2 regions of the Devosia rhizoryzae genome follow, and region 1 is predicted to be linked to the other one. Evidence: predicted binding sites of a transcription regulator. Region 1 holds the regulator's gene; the other holds the start of a gene.

Evidence for each region. Region 1 encodes PhoB, which activates phosphate uptake and scavenging genes when phosphate is short. Its sites were predicted from a motif close to TGTCATNNANCTGTCAT; they were not measured.
Region 2: JI748_RS04080 (esterase-like activity of phytase family protein) is a predicted target of PhoB. The motif match lies at 3,851-3,867, and genes of this name have one in related genera.

Annotation. Positions count from the first base shown of each region.
Region 1 covers NZ_CP068046.1:593,164-600,745, forward strand. The annotation lists gene JI748_RS02955 (DMT family transporter) at 52-474, opposite strand; gene JI748_RS02960 (DMT family transporter) at 471-968, opposite strand; gene phoB (phosphate regulon transcriptional regulator PhoB) at 1,170-1,871, opposite strand; gene phoU (phosphate signaling complex protein PhoU) at 2,033-2,743, opposite strand; gene pstB (phosphate ABC transporter ATP-binding protein PstB) at 2,767-3,549, opposite strand; gene pstA (phosphate ABC transporter permease PstA) at 3,624-4,988, opposite strand; gene pstC (phosphate ABC transporter permease subunit PstC) at 4,985-6,364, opposite strand; gene JI748_RS02990 (substrate-binding domain-containing protein) at 6,421-7,440, opposite strand.
Region 2 covers NZ_CP068046.1:815,600-823,181, forward strand. The annotation lists gene JI748_RS04065 (50S ribosomal protein L11 methyltransferase) at 1-768, opposite strand, end outside; gene JI748_RS04070 (heavy metal-binding domain-containing protein) at 827-1,144, opposite strand; gene JI748_RS04075 (ATP-dependent helicase) at 1,397-3,733, opposite strand; gene JI748_RS04080 (esterase-like activity of phytase family protein) at 3,912-6,050, shown strand; gene JI748_RS04085 (AsmA family protein) at 6,187-7,582, shown strand, end outside.

The DNA of each region.
Region 1 (7,582 bases):
GCAAAACGTCTTCTACGGGGCCCGCGTGGCCCCGTTTTTGTTAACGGAGGGCTAACGTTTTCGCTGTGTCAGCGCCATGCCGGCGATGATGAGGACGATGCCGAGCGCGCTGGCCCAAAGCGTCACCGGGATACCGCGCGCCCAATCGAAGAGCACACCCGAAACCATCTGGCCGGAGATGACGAGAAGGGTCGAGTTGATGGCACCGATCCGGGTGATGAGCCAGGAGCCGGCGGCCACGAAGATGACGCCGATGGGGCCGCCGAAAAAGACCCACCACGGGATCTCGCCGATATTGGGCGGTATCAGCCCGCCGATGACGAGGCCGACCAGGCTCAAGAAAACGAAACCGACGATGTGGTTCCAGAAGGACGAGATCAGCGGCGAAGTCGAGAGCGACAGACGGCCGTTGACCTGGCGACTGAGAATGACGAGGAGGCCAGCGGTGAAGGCGAAGATGATGGGGATGATCATGCCGCGTTGAGCCCGAAGAGAATGATCAGGAGGCTGCCGGCGACGATCAGGACGACGGCGCCCGCGTCGCGGAGATCGAGGCGGCGCTTGGGGAGGCCGAGCAGGCCCCAGAAGTCGGCGGCGAGGCTGAGCAGAACCTGGCCGGCGAGGCCAAGGGCGAGGGTGCCGGCGAGGGCCAGCGGGGTGTTGACGGATGTCGAGGTCAACATGACGGTTGCGGCGCCGATAATGCCACCCAGATATGCCCAGAGCGGGGCCTTGCCGATCCTGGCCTTCGATGCAGCAGCTTCGGCGCGCTGGTGACGCCAGAGCACGGCGAGGAAGAGGATGGCGGCGACGGTGCCGGTGCCGTGGGCGAGCCAGGACGAAAAGAGCGCGCCGCCGTAGCGGCCGGCTTCGGCATTGATGAAGACGGCGAATGTCAGGAGCACGCCGCTGCCGAAGGCGAGGACGAGGTGCAGCGGTTTGGGCCGCTGCGCGGCGGGCATGGACATGGGGAAAGTCCGATTCGGGAGAGGTGGCGCGAGTTTAGCTGGAGGGCTGGGGCGCTGCCAGCTTCGCGGTGACCAAAGGTAAGAGGCGGTTCCCGGGACGCTATCCACTACCCCCTTCCGAGCGACGCTAAGGCCCGGGGGGCCTAAGCTCTGCTTGCCTTCCCCTCAAGGGGGAAGGTGGGCGCCGGTGGTTGCAGCACCTCAAGCGACGGCGGCGAAGCGTTCGTCGAAGGCGTAGCCGGCGCCGCGGACGGTGCGGATAGGGTCGGATTCGCGGCCACGGTTGATGGCGCGACGGAGGCGGCCAATGTGGACGTCGACGGTGCGTTCGTCGACATAGACGTCGTTGCCCCAGACGCCGTCGAGAAGCTGCTCGCGGGAATAAACGCGGCCGGGGTGGCGCATCAGGTATTCGAGCAGGCGATATTCGGTGGGGCCAAGATGGATGTCGCGGGTGGCGCGGCGCACGCGGTGGGTGGTCCGGTCGAGTTCCAGGTCACCGACGCGGAGGGAGGCGGTGACGAGGTTGGGGTTCGCCCGGCGCAGCAGAGCGTGGATGCGGGCGACGAGTTCGGGGACCGAGAAGGGTTTGACGATATAGTCGTCGGCACCGGTCGTGAGGCCGCGAACGCGTTCTTCTTCTTCGCCGCGGGCGGTCAGCATGATGATGGGGACGCGAGCGGTTTCGTCCCGGGCGCGCAGGCGGCGGCAGAGTTCGATGCCGGAGATTTCCGGCAGCATCCAGTCAAGCAGGATCAGGTCAGGGAGCTTTTCCTGGATCGCCCGATGCGCTTCGTCACCGGATTCGGCGGTGATGACGCGAAAACCCTCTGCTTCAAGGTTGTAGCGAAGGAGGATGGCGATGTCGCCTTCATCTTCGACGACGAGGATGGTTGCGGGCATGGATGTGCTCCGTCGGTCGGGTGGTGACCCGATGGTTCATTGTTGTGGCACCAACCCCCACCTTCCCTCCCCCTGAAGAAGGGGGAGGAGGATGCAACGGCAGTGCCAAGTTTCGGCCTCACCCGGCGCTTTGCGCCGACCTCTCTCGGAGGGAGAGGTGATCAGACCTTGATCTGCTGGCGTTGGAGATCCTGCACGTCGCCGGTGAGCTGCTTGCCGGTGGCGAGATAGTAGGCGCGTTCCGCGATGTTGGTGGCGTGGTCGCCGATGCGTTCGAGGCTCTTGGCGCAAAAGAGGAGATGCGTGCAGGTGGTGATGTTGCGCGGATCTTCCATCATGTAGGTGAGGAGCTCGCGGAACAGTGAAGTGTGCATCGCATCGACCTGGTCGTCGCGGTTGCAGACTTCGACCGAGGCGGCCGAGTCGCGGTTCGAATAGGCGTCGAGCGCATCCTTGACCTGACCCATGACAAGGGCGGTCATGTTCTTGACGCCGTTGTAGAAGGTGGGCTGCAGGTTGATACCTTCGAGCTTGAGCGAACGGCGGGCTAGTTGCTTGGCCATGTCGCCGATGCGTTCGAGATCGGATGCCACATGCACCGAGGTGATGATGGCGCGCAGATCGGAAGCCATCGGCTGGCGGCGGGCGATCATGGAAACGGCCATGTCGTCGATCTTGCGCTGCATTTCGTCGATGCGCTGATCGGCAATGATGGTGACGTCGGCCAGTTCGCGATCGAGCTTGAGCAGGGCGCGGGTGCCGTTCTCGATGGCGGCTTCCACCTGGCCGCCCATTTCGGCGATGGCCTGGGCGAGGCTGTGCAGCTCTTCGTTGTAGGACGTAACGATGTGGTCGGTGCCAGTATTGGGCATTTCAGTTCCTCCAGCCTCGGCGATCAGCCGATGCGGCCCATGATGTAGTCCTGGGTCTGCTTGTTCACCGGATTGGTGAAGATGTCTTCGGTGTCGCCCTGCTCGATCAGGTTGCCCAGGTGGAAGAAGGCGGTCTTCTGCGAGACGCGGGCGGCCTGCTGCATGGAGTGGGTGACGATGACGATGGTGTAGTTCTCGCGCAGTTCGTCGATCAGCTCTTCGATGATGGCGGTCGCGATCGGGTCAAGGGCCGAGCAGGGCTCGTCCATCAGAATGACTTCGGGGCCGACGGCAATGGCGCGGGCGATGCAGAGACGCTGCTGCTGACCGCCAGAAAGGCCGGTGCCGGGCTCGTTGAGGCGATCCTTGACCTCTTCGAAAAGACCCGCCTTGCGGAGCGAAGAGATGACGATCTCGTCGAGATCAGCCTTGTTCCTGGCAATGCCGTGAATCTTGGGGCCGTAGGCGACGTTTTCGTAGATCGACTTGGGGAAGGGGTTGGGCTTCTGGAACACCATGCCGATGCGGGCGCGCAGTTCGACAACGTCGAGGTCCTGCGCATAGATGTCCTGGCCGTCGAGCTCGATGCGGCCGCCAACCTTGGCGCCTTCGATCGTGTCATTCATGCGATTGATGCAGCGCAGGAAGGTCGACTTGCCGCAGCCCGACGGTCCGATAAAGGATGTGACGGCGCGATCGGGGATGTCGATCGAGATGCCGTGCAGGGCCTGCTTGGGACCGTAATGGACGGTGACGTCGCGGGCGGTGAGACGGATCTGGCGATCCATAAGTTCGGCGGGGTTCATGGAGCTCGATACCGTTTGCTGGGTCATCTTGGGCTTGCCGGCGATCATATCCATAGGGGAATTCTCCAGTTGGGTCATGCGCGGCGCTCCAGACGGGTACGCAGGAAGATAGCGACGGCGTTGAGAAGGATCATGAGGCCCAAGAGCACCAGAATTGCGGCTGAGGTGCGCGCCTCGAAGAAGTTGCGGTTTTCGTTGCCCTGCCAAAGGAAGATCTGGACCGGCAGCGCGGTGGCCTGATCGACGACGGAGCCGGGGATCGAGGCCACGAAGGCGCTCATGCCGATCAGCAGGAGCGGCGCCGTTTCACCCAGAGCCTGGGCAACGCCGATGATGGTTGCGGTGAGGATCGAGGGGAAGGTCACGGGCAAGACGTGGTGGAACACCATCTGGGTGCGGGAGGCACCCAGCCCAAGTGCCGCCTGACGCAAAGCAGGGGAGACGCCCTGCAGCGCCGCGCGGGTGGCAATGATGATGGTAGGCAGGGTCATCAAGGTCAGCACGAGACCACCGACCAGCGGGGCGGAGCGGGGCAGATGGAAGAAGTTGATGAAGACCGCGGCGCCAAGGAGACCGAAGACAATCGAGGGCACGGCCGCCAGGTTGTTGATGTTGACCTCGATGAGATCGGTAAAGCGCGATTTTGGCGCGAACTCTTCAAGGTAGATGGCGCTGGCGACTCCGATCGGGACGGCCAAGACGATCACCACGAGCATCATGTAAAGCGAGCCCATGAAGGCGCCGGCCAGGCCTGCCGACGCGGGGGCGGAGCGGCTATCGACATTGGTAAAAATGCCCCAGGCGAAATCCTGCGTGATGGTGCCGTTTTCCTCCAAGGCGTCGATCAGCTGGCGAGCGGGGGCCGACAGCTGCTGCTGGGCGTCACCCAGGGTGCGATCGATATTGCCCTTGACCCAATTGTCGGTATTGGCAGAGGCGAGAAGGTCGAAGCGGACGGTCTGGCCCATCAAATCGGGATTGGCGACGAAGGCTTCACGGATCACGTGGCGAGCATTGGTCTCGGGGATGCTCAGGATCTGCCGGCTGTCGATCTCGAGATCGGCCGGCGTGACGCTGCGCATCGAGGCTTCGACGACATTGTTCCAGTTCAGCATGGCGATGCTGCGCTGCCAGGCAAGGATGGCTGCATTGTAGTCGGCGATGGACTGACCTTCGGCGCGGACTGGACGCGGATCAGCGCCGATCAGTTCAGGATCAAAGGTCACGTCGAGATGGAGATTGGCCTGCCAGAAGGCTGGGACACCCTTGCGCAGAACGTCGGCAAAGAGCAGGCCCACGAAGCCGAGGGCGGCGCAGATCGCGAGGATGCCCAAGGCGCGGAACAGCTGTTCGCTGCGGTGACGCTTGCGAAGACCGTCACGGATGGTCTGGGTGCGCTTGGCGGCGGCCGCGCGACCGGAGCTCTGAAGTTCGCTCATTCGTACTGTTCCCGGAAGCGGCGGACGATGTAGAGGGCCACGATGTTGAGGATAAGGGTCATGACGAAGAGGGTCAGACCCAGTGCAAAGGCGACAAGGGATTGCGGACCGGTGAAATCGGTGTCGCCGGTCAGCTGATTGACGATCGAGACGGTGATGGTCGAGATCGGCTCGAGCGGCGTTCCGCGCAGCACCGGGCTGTTGCCGGCGGCCAGAACCACGATCATGGTTTCGCCGATGGCACGGCTGACGGCGAGGAGGAAGGCACCGACAATGCCGGGGAGGGCGGCGGGCAGGAGAACATTGCGGATGGTTTCGGACTGGGTGGCGCCCAGGCCGTAGGCACCATCGCGCAGGGACTTGGGCACCTGGTTGAGGATGTCGTCACTAAGCGAGGAGATGAAGGGGATGATCATGATGCCCATGACCAGACCTGCCGTCAGGGCACTGGTGGCGCTGATGTTGAGGCCAATCGCGCCACCCGCATTGCGCAGGAAGGGGCCGACGCTGACGAGGGCGAAGAAACCGTAGACGATGGTCGGGATACCGGCGAGGATTTCGATCAGGGGCTTGACCACGGCGCGCACCTGGCGCGGGGCGTATTGGGACAGGTAGATCGCGGTCATCAGGCCGATCGGAACGGCGACGAGCGAAGCGATCGCCGCGACCCAGAGGGTGCCGGTAAGGAGCGGCAGGAGCCCGTACTGGCCATGATTGCCGGTGCCGGTCGAGGAAAAGCCGGGGTTCCAGACAGTTCCGAAGAAGAAGTCGACCGGGTTGATGAAGCTGAAGAAGCGGATGGCTTCGGATAGAAGCGAAAGAACGATGCCGACTGTGGTCAGGATCGCGACTGCCGAGCAGAAGATCAAAAGCGCGGTAACGACGGTTTCGACGATGTTGCGGGCGCGCAGGCGTGGCGTGATCCGGGAGCGGGCATAGAGCAGGCCGAAGATGCCGACGGCTGCGACCGCCGCGATCAGGGCGAGAAAAGTGATCAGCTGGAAATTGCGGAGCGCATCGGCAGCGGACTGCTCAAACGGCTGGACGGCGCCGGCGACACCATAGCCCGAAGCAAGCGCGTAGATGCGCTGCAGCGTGGCGTTGAGGCCGATCTGGTCGAGGGCGACGAGTGTTTCCGTGGGGATGAGCGACACGGCATAGCTGCGCGTGAGGTCAGTGCCGAAAAGGCCCCAGATCGCGAGGATCACGAGGGCCGGCACCAGAGTCCACAGGGCAACGCGAGCAGCATGGTATTGGGGGCGGGAGTGAACTTTGACCCCGTTCGGGGTCGCAAGGCGGCGGCTGGTCATCCAGCCCGTCTGGTAGGCCAGACCAAGCAGGGCGAGCAAAAGGACGGCAATTATCAGGGAGTTCATGCGCGCAATCCCGCTGGAAAGGGGAAGGGCCGCGCTTCGCGCGACCCTTGTGGAGCTTACATGCCGGCTTCGAAAGCGGCCAGGACCTCAGCGGTCTTCTCGGCAGGCTGCGGGATCAAACCAGCAGCTTCGAGCGTGCCGCCCTCACCCGAGATCTGCTCGGAGAGGAAGAACTGGGTGTATTCCTGAAGGCCGGGGATGACGCCGATGTGCTGACCCTTGACGTAGAAGAACAGCGGGCGCGAGACCGGGTATTCGCCGTCGGCAACGGTTTCCTTGGAGGGAACGACGCCGTCGACCGAAGCAACCTTAAGGGTGTCGGTGTTCTGTTCGTAGAAGGAAAGGCCGAAGACGCCGACGGTGTTGGTGTCTGCGTTGAGGCGTGCCAGGGTTTCGGTGTAGTCGCCGGAGATTTCGGTGACGACGTCCTGACGGAAGGTGGTTTCAGCAGCTTCCATGTCTTCTTCCGACATGCCTTCCGGCACGCCAGCTTCTTCGAAGCCTGCCGAGATCACGCGTTCCTGGAAGACTTCACGGGTGCCGTGGTTAGACGCCGGGATTGCGAGCAGGATCGGCTGATCGGGGAGCGAAGCGTCGATCTCGGACCAATTGGTGTAGGGGTTGTCGACCATGGCGCCGTCAACCATCACCTGGGCGGCGATTGCCTTGTAGACCTGAACCGGGGTCAGGGCGAAGTCCGGGCCGTTGGCCGAGGAGGCGAAGACGATGCCGTCGAAGCCGAACTGGACTTCGCGGATGTCGGTGACGCCAGCGGCGGTGCAAGCTTCACGCTCGCCATCGCGCATCGGACGCGATGCGTTTGCAACGTCGATGGTGTTTTCGCCAACGCCAGCGCAGAACTGGCTGAAGCCGCCGCCGGTACCGCCGGAGCCAACGACCGGCGTGTTGAATTCGGGGAAAGCAGCGCCGAATTCTTCAGCGACGATGGAAGCGAAGGGGAGAACCGTCGACGAGCCGGCAACCTGGATGGTGTCGCGCGACTGGGCAAAGGCGGGGGCGGCGCCGAAAGCGGCAAGCGCGATCACGGCGGCACTGGCGTAAAGTGCGGTCTTCATGGGAGGTCCCTTTTGCAAATTCGATTGTACTGGCTGACCGTGCAGGCCGCCCTTTGACGCGGCGACCATAGAAGTGCTCGACGACAGTTTTATTGCAGCTGAATGACTGGATTGTGACAGCGTAAAACGCTGACGTTGCTTG
Region 2 (7,582 bases), 220 kb from region 1:
GGTGTTGAGGATACCCGACAAAATCGCCGTGCCACCCGCCTGGGTGATGACGCCCATGCCCGGCGCCAGCTCCACGAGGGGGCCGGCCAGGATATTGGCGACCACGAGATCGTAGGGTGCGCGTGCGGCAATGGCATGGTGGTCGAGACCGGTTGCGACCAGTGTGTCGATCAGACCGGCCACCTCGTTGTCGCGGGCATTGTCGTCCGTGGTGGTAACGGCGATGGGGTCGATATCGGTCGCCAGCACCTTCTTGCCGGTGCGCTTGGCAAGAGCGATGGCAAGGACGCCGGTGCCGGTGCCGACATCGATCATGGCGCTGGGGCTCTTGGTCTCGAGCACGGCCTCGATGGCTTCGAGGCACCCTGTCGTGGTCTCGTGGTGCCCCGTGCCGAAAGCCTGTGCCGCGTCGATGCGCATCGGCGTCAGCCCTTCGGGGATCGGCCCGGTTTCGTGGCTGCCATAAACATAGAAGCCACCCGCGATCACGGGCGCCAGGCCTTCAAGCGACTTGGCGACCCAGTTGACTTCCGGATCGATCGGCTCGACCGAGAACTGCACTGTGCCGCCCAGCACTTCCTGCGCCAGCGCGTTGAAGGCTTCGAGGTCGGGCGGGCTGTCGCAGGCGGCTTCAAACACCCATTCCCCGGTCTCTTCGTTTTCATGCGCCGAAGCGGTCAGCGCCAGCTCGTCGCGCTCTGCCACGGCGTCGACCAGGGCATAGGCCTGTTCCTTGGTGAGGGAAACGGAGAGCTGGTCGACGGACATGAGTGGCCTCGGATTTGGTTCGAGGCCATTGAGGCAAGCTTGGCGCCTAAGTCAATGACTAGAGCTTGACCGCCGTGCCAGACACCGAAACCATCAGCATCGAGCCGTTCTGGCCGACGACTTCATAGTCGATATCGACGCCGACCACCGCATCGGCTCCCATGCGCCGGGCTTCGTCGGCGAGCTCGCGATAGGCCTCTTCGCGCGCGCTGCGCAGCGTCGATTCATAGGCGCCTGCGCGGCCGCCGACAATGTCGCGAATGCCGGCAAACAGGTCCTTGAAGATGTTCGCGCCAACGATCACCTCGCCGGTGGCGATGCCGAGATAGTCACGGATCGGGCGGCCTTCCAGGGTGGGGGTGGTCGAGATGATCATGGGGTCCTCCAGGTTTGTGTGGAGGATGTGGGAAGGGTGGGGCGGAGTGCAAGGGGGAGACGGTAAAGGCACCCCCTCCCACCTGCGCTACGGCCAAGAGGCCTAGCTGCGGTTCCCCCCCTCTAAGGGGGAGGGTGGGTCCGGTGAGAGTGGCAGCTAATTGCCAACGAGTGGAGTTCATCTTCCCCCTCAAAGGGGAAGGCAAGCAAAGCTTAGGTGCGCAGCGCCTTAGCGACGCTCGGAAGGGGGTGCCTAACCCTTCGTCACAAAGCTCTCCAAGACCTTCTTGGTCCCCGCCTTGTCGAACTCGATGGTCAGCTTATTGCCCTCGATATTCATCACCTCGCCATAGCCGAACTTGAGGTGGAATACCCGGTCGGACACCTCGAAGCCGCTCGACTGGCTGCCAAGATCGACGGAGCGGGCGACCAGTTCGCCCTCTATGGTCAGCGGCCCGCCACCCTTGCGCGTTGCCTGCTGCGCACGCGCCCGCTGCCAGCCGGGCGTTTCGTAGACGCTTTCGAAAGGGTCGGCCTTGTTGAAGCGGCTCGAGGCGCCGCCGCCATAGCTATAGCCGCCATAGGCCGAGCCGCGATCGGTGACGTCCAGCACGTCGGGCGGCAGTTCGTCGATGAAGCGCGATGGAATGGCCGATTGCCAGAGCCCGTGGATGCGCCGGTTCTGCGCTGCCGAAATCCGCACACGCTTGCGGCCGCGGGTTATGCCGACATAGCCGAGGCGCCGTTCCTCTTCGAGCCCGGCGCGCCCCGACTCGTCCATCGAGCGCTGGCTTGGAAAGGTTCCGTCTTCCCAGCCGGGCAGGAATACCGTGTTATATTCGAGCCCCTTGGCAGAGTGGAGCGTCATGATGGTGACGGCATCACTGGCCTCGGCGCTGTCGCGGTCCATGACCAGCGATATATGCTCGAGAAAGCCGCCCAGCGTCTCGAACTCTTCCATGGAACGGCTGAGTTCCTTGAGGTTTTCCTTGCGGCCCTCGCTTTCGGCGGATTTGTCTGCCGAAAGCATGTCCATATAGCCGCTTTCTTCCAGGATCTGTTCGACCAGCTGGTAGGGCGGCAGGCTTTCGGCACGATAGGACCAATCGTCGAATTGCGCCACCAGGGCACGCAGGACCGAGCGCTGCTTGGGCTTGAGGTCCTCGGTTTCCACCAGCATGCGCGTCGACTGCAGAAGCGGCACGTTCTGGTGGCGAGCCGTCGCGGTCAGCATGTTGACGGTCGAGTCGCCGAGGCCACGCTTGGGCACGTTGATGATGCGTTCGAAAGCCAGATCGTCAAAGGGCTGTGCAACCAGCCGCAGATAGGCCAGAGCATCACGAATTTCCTTGCGCTCATAGAAGCGCGGACCGCCGATGACGCGGTAGTTCAGCCCCAGCGTGATGAAGCGTTCTTCGAACTCGCGCATCTGGAAGGAAGCGCGGACCAGGATGGCCATTGAATTGAGCGGTTCGCCGAGGCGCTGGAACTGCTCAATTTCCTCGCCGACTGTGCGCGCCTCTTCCTCGCTGTCATAGACCTGGGTGAACGAGATCGGTTCGCCCGCTTCGGCGACATCGGTGTGGAGCGTCTTGCCCAGGCGGCCTTCGTTGAAGGCGATCAGGGTCGAAGCGGCCTTGAGGATATTGGCGGTCGAGCGATAGTTGCGCTCAAGCTTGACCACCTTGGCGCCCGGAAAATCCTTTTCGAAGCGCAGGATGTTGTCCACCTCGGCGCCGCGCCAGCCGTAGATCGACTGGTCATCGTCACCGACCACGCAGATATTGGCCTCGTTTGCGGGACGGCCCTGCGCCAGGAGGCGCAGCCAAAGATACTGGGCGGTGTTGCTGTCCTGGTATTCGTCGACCAGCATGTACTTAAAGCGCTTGTGGTATTCGGCAAGCACGTCGGGCTGTTCGCGGAACAAGCGAATGCATTCAAGCAGCAGGTCGCCGAAATCGACGGCGTTGAGCGTTTTGAGGCGGGCCTGGTAGTCCGCATAAAGGTTGGGCAAACGGCCATTGGCGAAGACGCTGCTTTCCGACGCCGGCACGTCCTTGGGCAACCAGCCCCGGTTCTTCCAGGTATCGAGCAGCCCGGCAAAGCCGCGAGCGGTCCAGCGCTTTTCATCGATGTTTTCGGCCGCCAGCAACTGCTTGATCAGCCGGATCTGGTCGTCGGTATCAAGGATGGTGAAGCTGGGTTTAAGATCGACCAGTTCCGCGTGCTGGCGCAAAATGCGGGCGGAAACCGAGTGGAACGTGCCCATCCAAGGCATGCCGTCGAAGTTTGGCACAAGCTCATGGATGCGCTTTTTCATCTCGCCCGCTGCCTTGTTGGTAAAGGTCACGGCTAGGATCTGGCTGCCCCAGGCAAGGCGCTGGTTGAGAATGTGGGCGATACGTGTCGTCAGCACCCGCGTCTTGCCGGTACCGGCACCCGCCAGCACCAGAACCGGGCCTTCCGTTGCAAGCACGGCGTCGCGCTGCTCGGGGTTGAGGCCAGCCAGATAGTCCATCGCTGGCGCCTGTTGAAGGCGGCTGGTATTCGGCCCGGCGCCGGGACGGTAAAGGGGTGCGGGTTCGGCCATGCGGTGCTTTGTTCCGGGGCCGGCGCCGCGATGAGCAGCAAGCCGGGCCTTGACGAATCTTGATTTGTTCTCGTCGCAATATAGGGACGGCGACTGTCCCTGTATAGAAGCGCAGCCTGTCACATGGACGTCACGCACCCGGCCTAATCGAGCCCCGCATCATATCCGGGGACTATTCATGATTGCCCAAAAGCGTCTGGCTGCCTTGAGCGCGGCCCTGTTGCTGACCACTGCCGGCGTTCAGGCCGAGCAGTATTTCAACCGAGTTTCGAGCTTTGCCGTGGCGCAGAATGCGCCTGAGGCGGACGCCACGTCATCGGAAATCATCGCCGCCACCGAAGATGGCATGACGCTGATCTATTCGGATAGCCCGGGCGGCGGCATCGGCTTTGTGGATATAACCGACGCTTCGGCGCCAAAGGCTGCCGGCTATCTGGCCATCGAAGGCGAGCCGACCTCGGTCGCCATCATCGGCGACAAGGCCTATGTCGGCGTCAATACCTCCGAGAGCTTCACCGAACCGTCCGGCAAGCTGGTCGTCGTCGATATCGCGACGCAGACCGCCGAAGCCGAATATGACTTCGGCGGACAGCCCGATTCTGTTGCCCGCAACAAGACCGGTACGCTCCTTGCCATCGCCATCGAAAACGAGCGCGACGAAGAGGTCAATGACGGCGACATTCCGCAGATGCCGTCGGGCTTTCTGGTGATCTTCGACGTCGCCGCCGCAACGCTCAAGACCGTGGACGTCACCGGCCTGGCCGAGATCGCCGGCGATGACGCGGAACCCGAATTTGTCAGCTTCAACGACAATGACGAAATCGCGCTGACGCTGCAGGAAAATAATGCGATCGTCATCATCGACGGCACCACCGGCGAAGTGACGGGCCATTTCAGCGCCGGTTCGACCACGCTGACGGACGTCGACACCAAGCGCGATGGTGTCCTCGATTTCACCGGCACGCAGGAAGATCGTCTGCGCGAGCCGGACTCGGTCAAGTGGCTCGACAACGATCGCCTGGTCATCGCCAATGAAGGCGACTGGAACGGCGGCGCTCGCGGCTTCACCATCTTCTCCAAGGATGGCGAAGAACTGTTCGAAGCCGGCAATGCGCTCGATCACAACGCCGCCCAGCTCGGCCACTATCCAGAGCACCGCAACTCCAAGGGCGTCGAGCCCGAAGGCCTTGATGTCGCGATGTTTGGCGAAACCAACTATATCTTCGTCACCGAAGAACGCGCCTCGCTGATCGCGGTCTACAAGGACAGCGGCGAAGAGCCCGAATTCGTCCAGGCGCTACCCTCCGGCATTTCGCCCGAAGGCGTCGTTGCCATCCCGTCGCGCAATCTTCTCGCCACGGCCAATGAGGTCGATCTGCGCGAAGACGGCGGCGTGGGCTCCCATGTCATGATCTATGAGCTTGCCGAAGGCGAAGCGAACTATCCGCAGATCATGTCCGATCTCGACGCCGACGATCGCCCGATCGGCTGGGCCGCTCTTTCGGGCGCCTATGCCATCGAACCCGGCAAGCTCGTTGCCGTCAGCGACAGCGCTTTCAACGAAGCTGCGATCTATACCATTGATGCCACCGAAACCCCGGCACGCATCACCGCCAAGACGGTGATCACCCGCAACGGCCACCCGGCGCAGAAGCTTGATCTCGAAGGCATCACTGGTGACGGCGAAGGCGGCTTCTGGTTGGCCTCCGAAGGCGACACGGCCAAGCTGACGCCGCACGCCCTGTTCCACGTCAATGCCGATGGCGAGATCGAAGACGAAATCGCCTTCCCGGCAGACCTGCTTGCCGGCGAAACCCGCTCGGGTTCTGAGGGCATTGCCATGGTCGGCGACACGCTCTGGATCGCCATCCAGCGCGAGTGGAAGGACGACGAAAAGGGTTTTGTGAAGCTCGTCGGCTACAACACCGAAACGGAAGAGTGGAGCGCCGTCCGCTACCCGCTCGAAGCGGCGGCCGAGGGCACCTGGGTCGGCCTGTCGGAAATCACGCTTCATGGCGACTATGTCTACCTGATCGAGCGCGACAACCAGATCGGCGACAAGGCCAAGCTCAAGGCCGTGTACCGCGTGCCGGTTGCCGAACTCGAAGGCGCTGAACTGGGCGGTGAACTGCCGACCGTTTCCAAGGAACTGGTCCGTGATCTCGTGCCCGATCTGGCCGCGCAGAACGGCTATGTCGTCGACAAGGTGGAAAGCCTCGCCATCGACGCCGACGGCAAGGCCTATGTGATCACCGACAATGACGGCGTCGACGACAGCTCGGGCGAAACGTTCTTCTGGACGTTCGACATCGAGTAAGCTTCGCGTATGAGGAAGGAAACGGCCGGGAGCGATCCCGGCCGTTTTGCATCTCAATTCCTCCGGCGCCCGCTTGCGCAAGGGCTGCAAGTGCCTACACTTGCATGAGGTTCTTAGCGGGAAACGAACGGCTCCAGTGCTTAATCGCATCTATATCATCGTCGGCATGCTCGCCATCGTGGTGCTGGCCGGCGCCTTTATTGCGCCGCGCTTTATCCAGTGGAGCGATTACCGCGATCGCATGGAGGACCTGGCCACGGGCGTGCTCGGTGCCGACGTGACGATTCGGGGCGATATCTCCTTCTCGCTGCTACCGACGCCGCGCCTTGAATTTTCCGATGTGGTGGTCGGCGACATCGAATCCCCTGCCGCCACCGTCCAGGGCGTGGAAGCCGAGTTCGCGCTGATGGATTTCTTGCGCGACAATTACACCGTTACCGCGCTGACCCTCAACCAGCCGCAGGTCGACCTGGTGCTCGATGAAAGCGGCTTGTTCAGCAGCGGGGTCGACATTGCCGGTGGCGGAGCAGGGATTGCCCTCAGCCAGGCGCGGATTTCCAACGGCCGCATCCGCTTGACCGATTTGCGCTCGGAAGAAGTGTTCACCGCAAACCGTGTCGATGGCGATTTCCGACTTGCGAGCTTTAGCGGCCCTTTCCAGTTCCAGGGCTTTGCCGATTATGGCGCCAACCGCTTTGATGTGCGCTTCAGCACCGGGCCAGGCGACGCCGAGGGCATTTCGCGGCTCAGCGCTTCGCTACGGGAAGTCGCCAATGCCTATTCGGTCAGCGCCGAGGGACTGCTGACCGCCGGCATGGCGCCCAAATTCGACGGCACGCTGACCTATCGCCAGGCGCCGCCCGGCGCCGAAGCTGCCGACGACATCCGGGGCGACCTGGTACTGGAAAGCAAGCTCACCGCCTCGACTGATCGTGCGGTGCTCAGCGGCTTCACCCTGATGCCCGACGAAAACCGCGCCGCCACGCGCCTGACCGGCGCCGCCAGCGTGCAGTTCGGCGCCCGCAACAGTTTCGACGCGGTGATCTCGGGCGGCGTCTTTTCCCTGCCTCCTCGCGACGCGAGCGAAGTTCCGAGCGAACTGCCTTACGAATTCGTGCGCCTGCTGGGCGAGATCCCGGCACCGCCGCTGCCGCCGATCCCGGGGCGGCTGGGCATCGACCTCGCCGAGGCGACGCTGCGCGGCTTTGCCCTGCGCGATGTGCGGATCGATGCGACGACCGACGGGAGCAATTGGGCGATCGAGCAGGCCGTGGCGAACCTGCCTGGCGAGACGGAACTGCGGTTGTCGGGCACGCTTAGCGATGAAGGAGGCCGGGCCGGATTTACCGGTGACCTGGCAATGACCTCCCAGCGCCTCGACGCGCTTTCGGCCCTGTGGCGCAAGCCGCAGGACAACAATCCACTGTTCAATCTCCCCGGCGCCTTGAATGGCCGGCTGATGCTGAGAGGCGATGCTTTTGGGCTGACAGGTGGGCGCTTCACCTTTTCCGGCGAAACCCATTTGGTCGAAA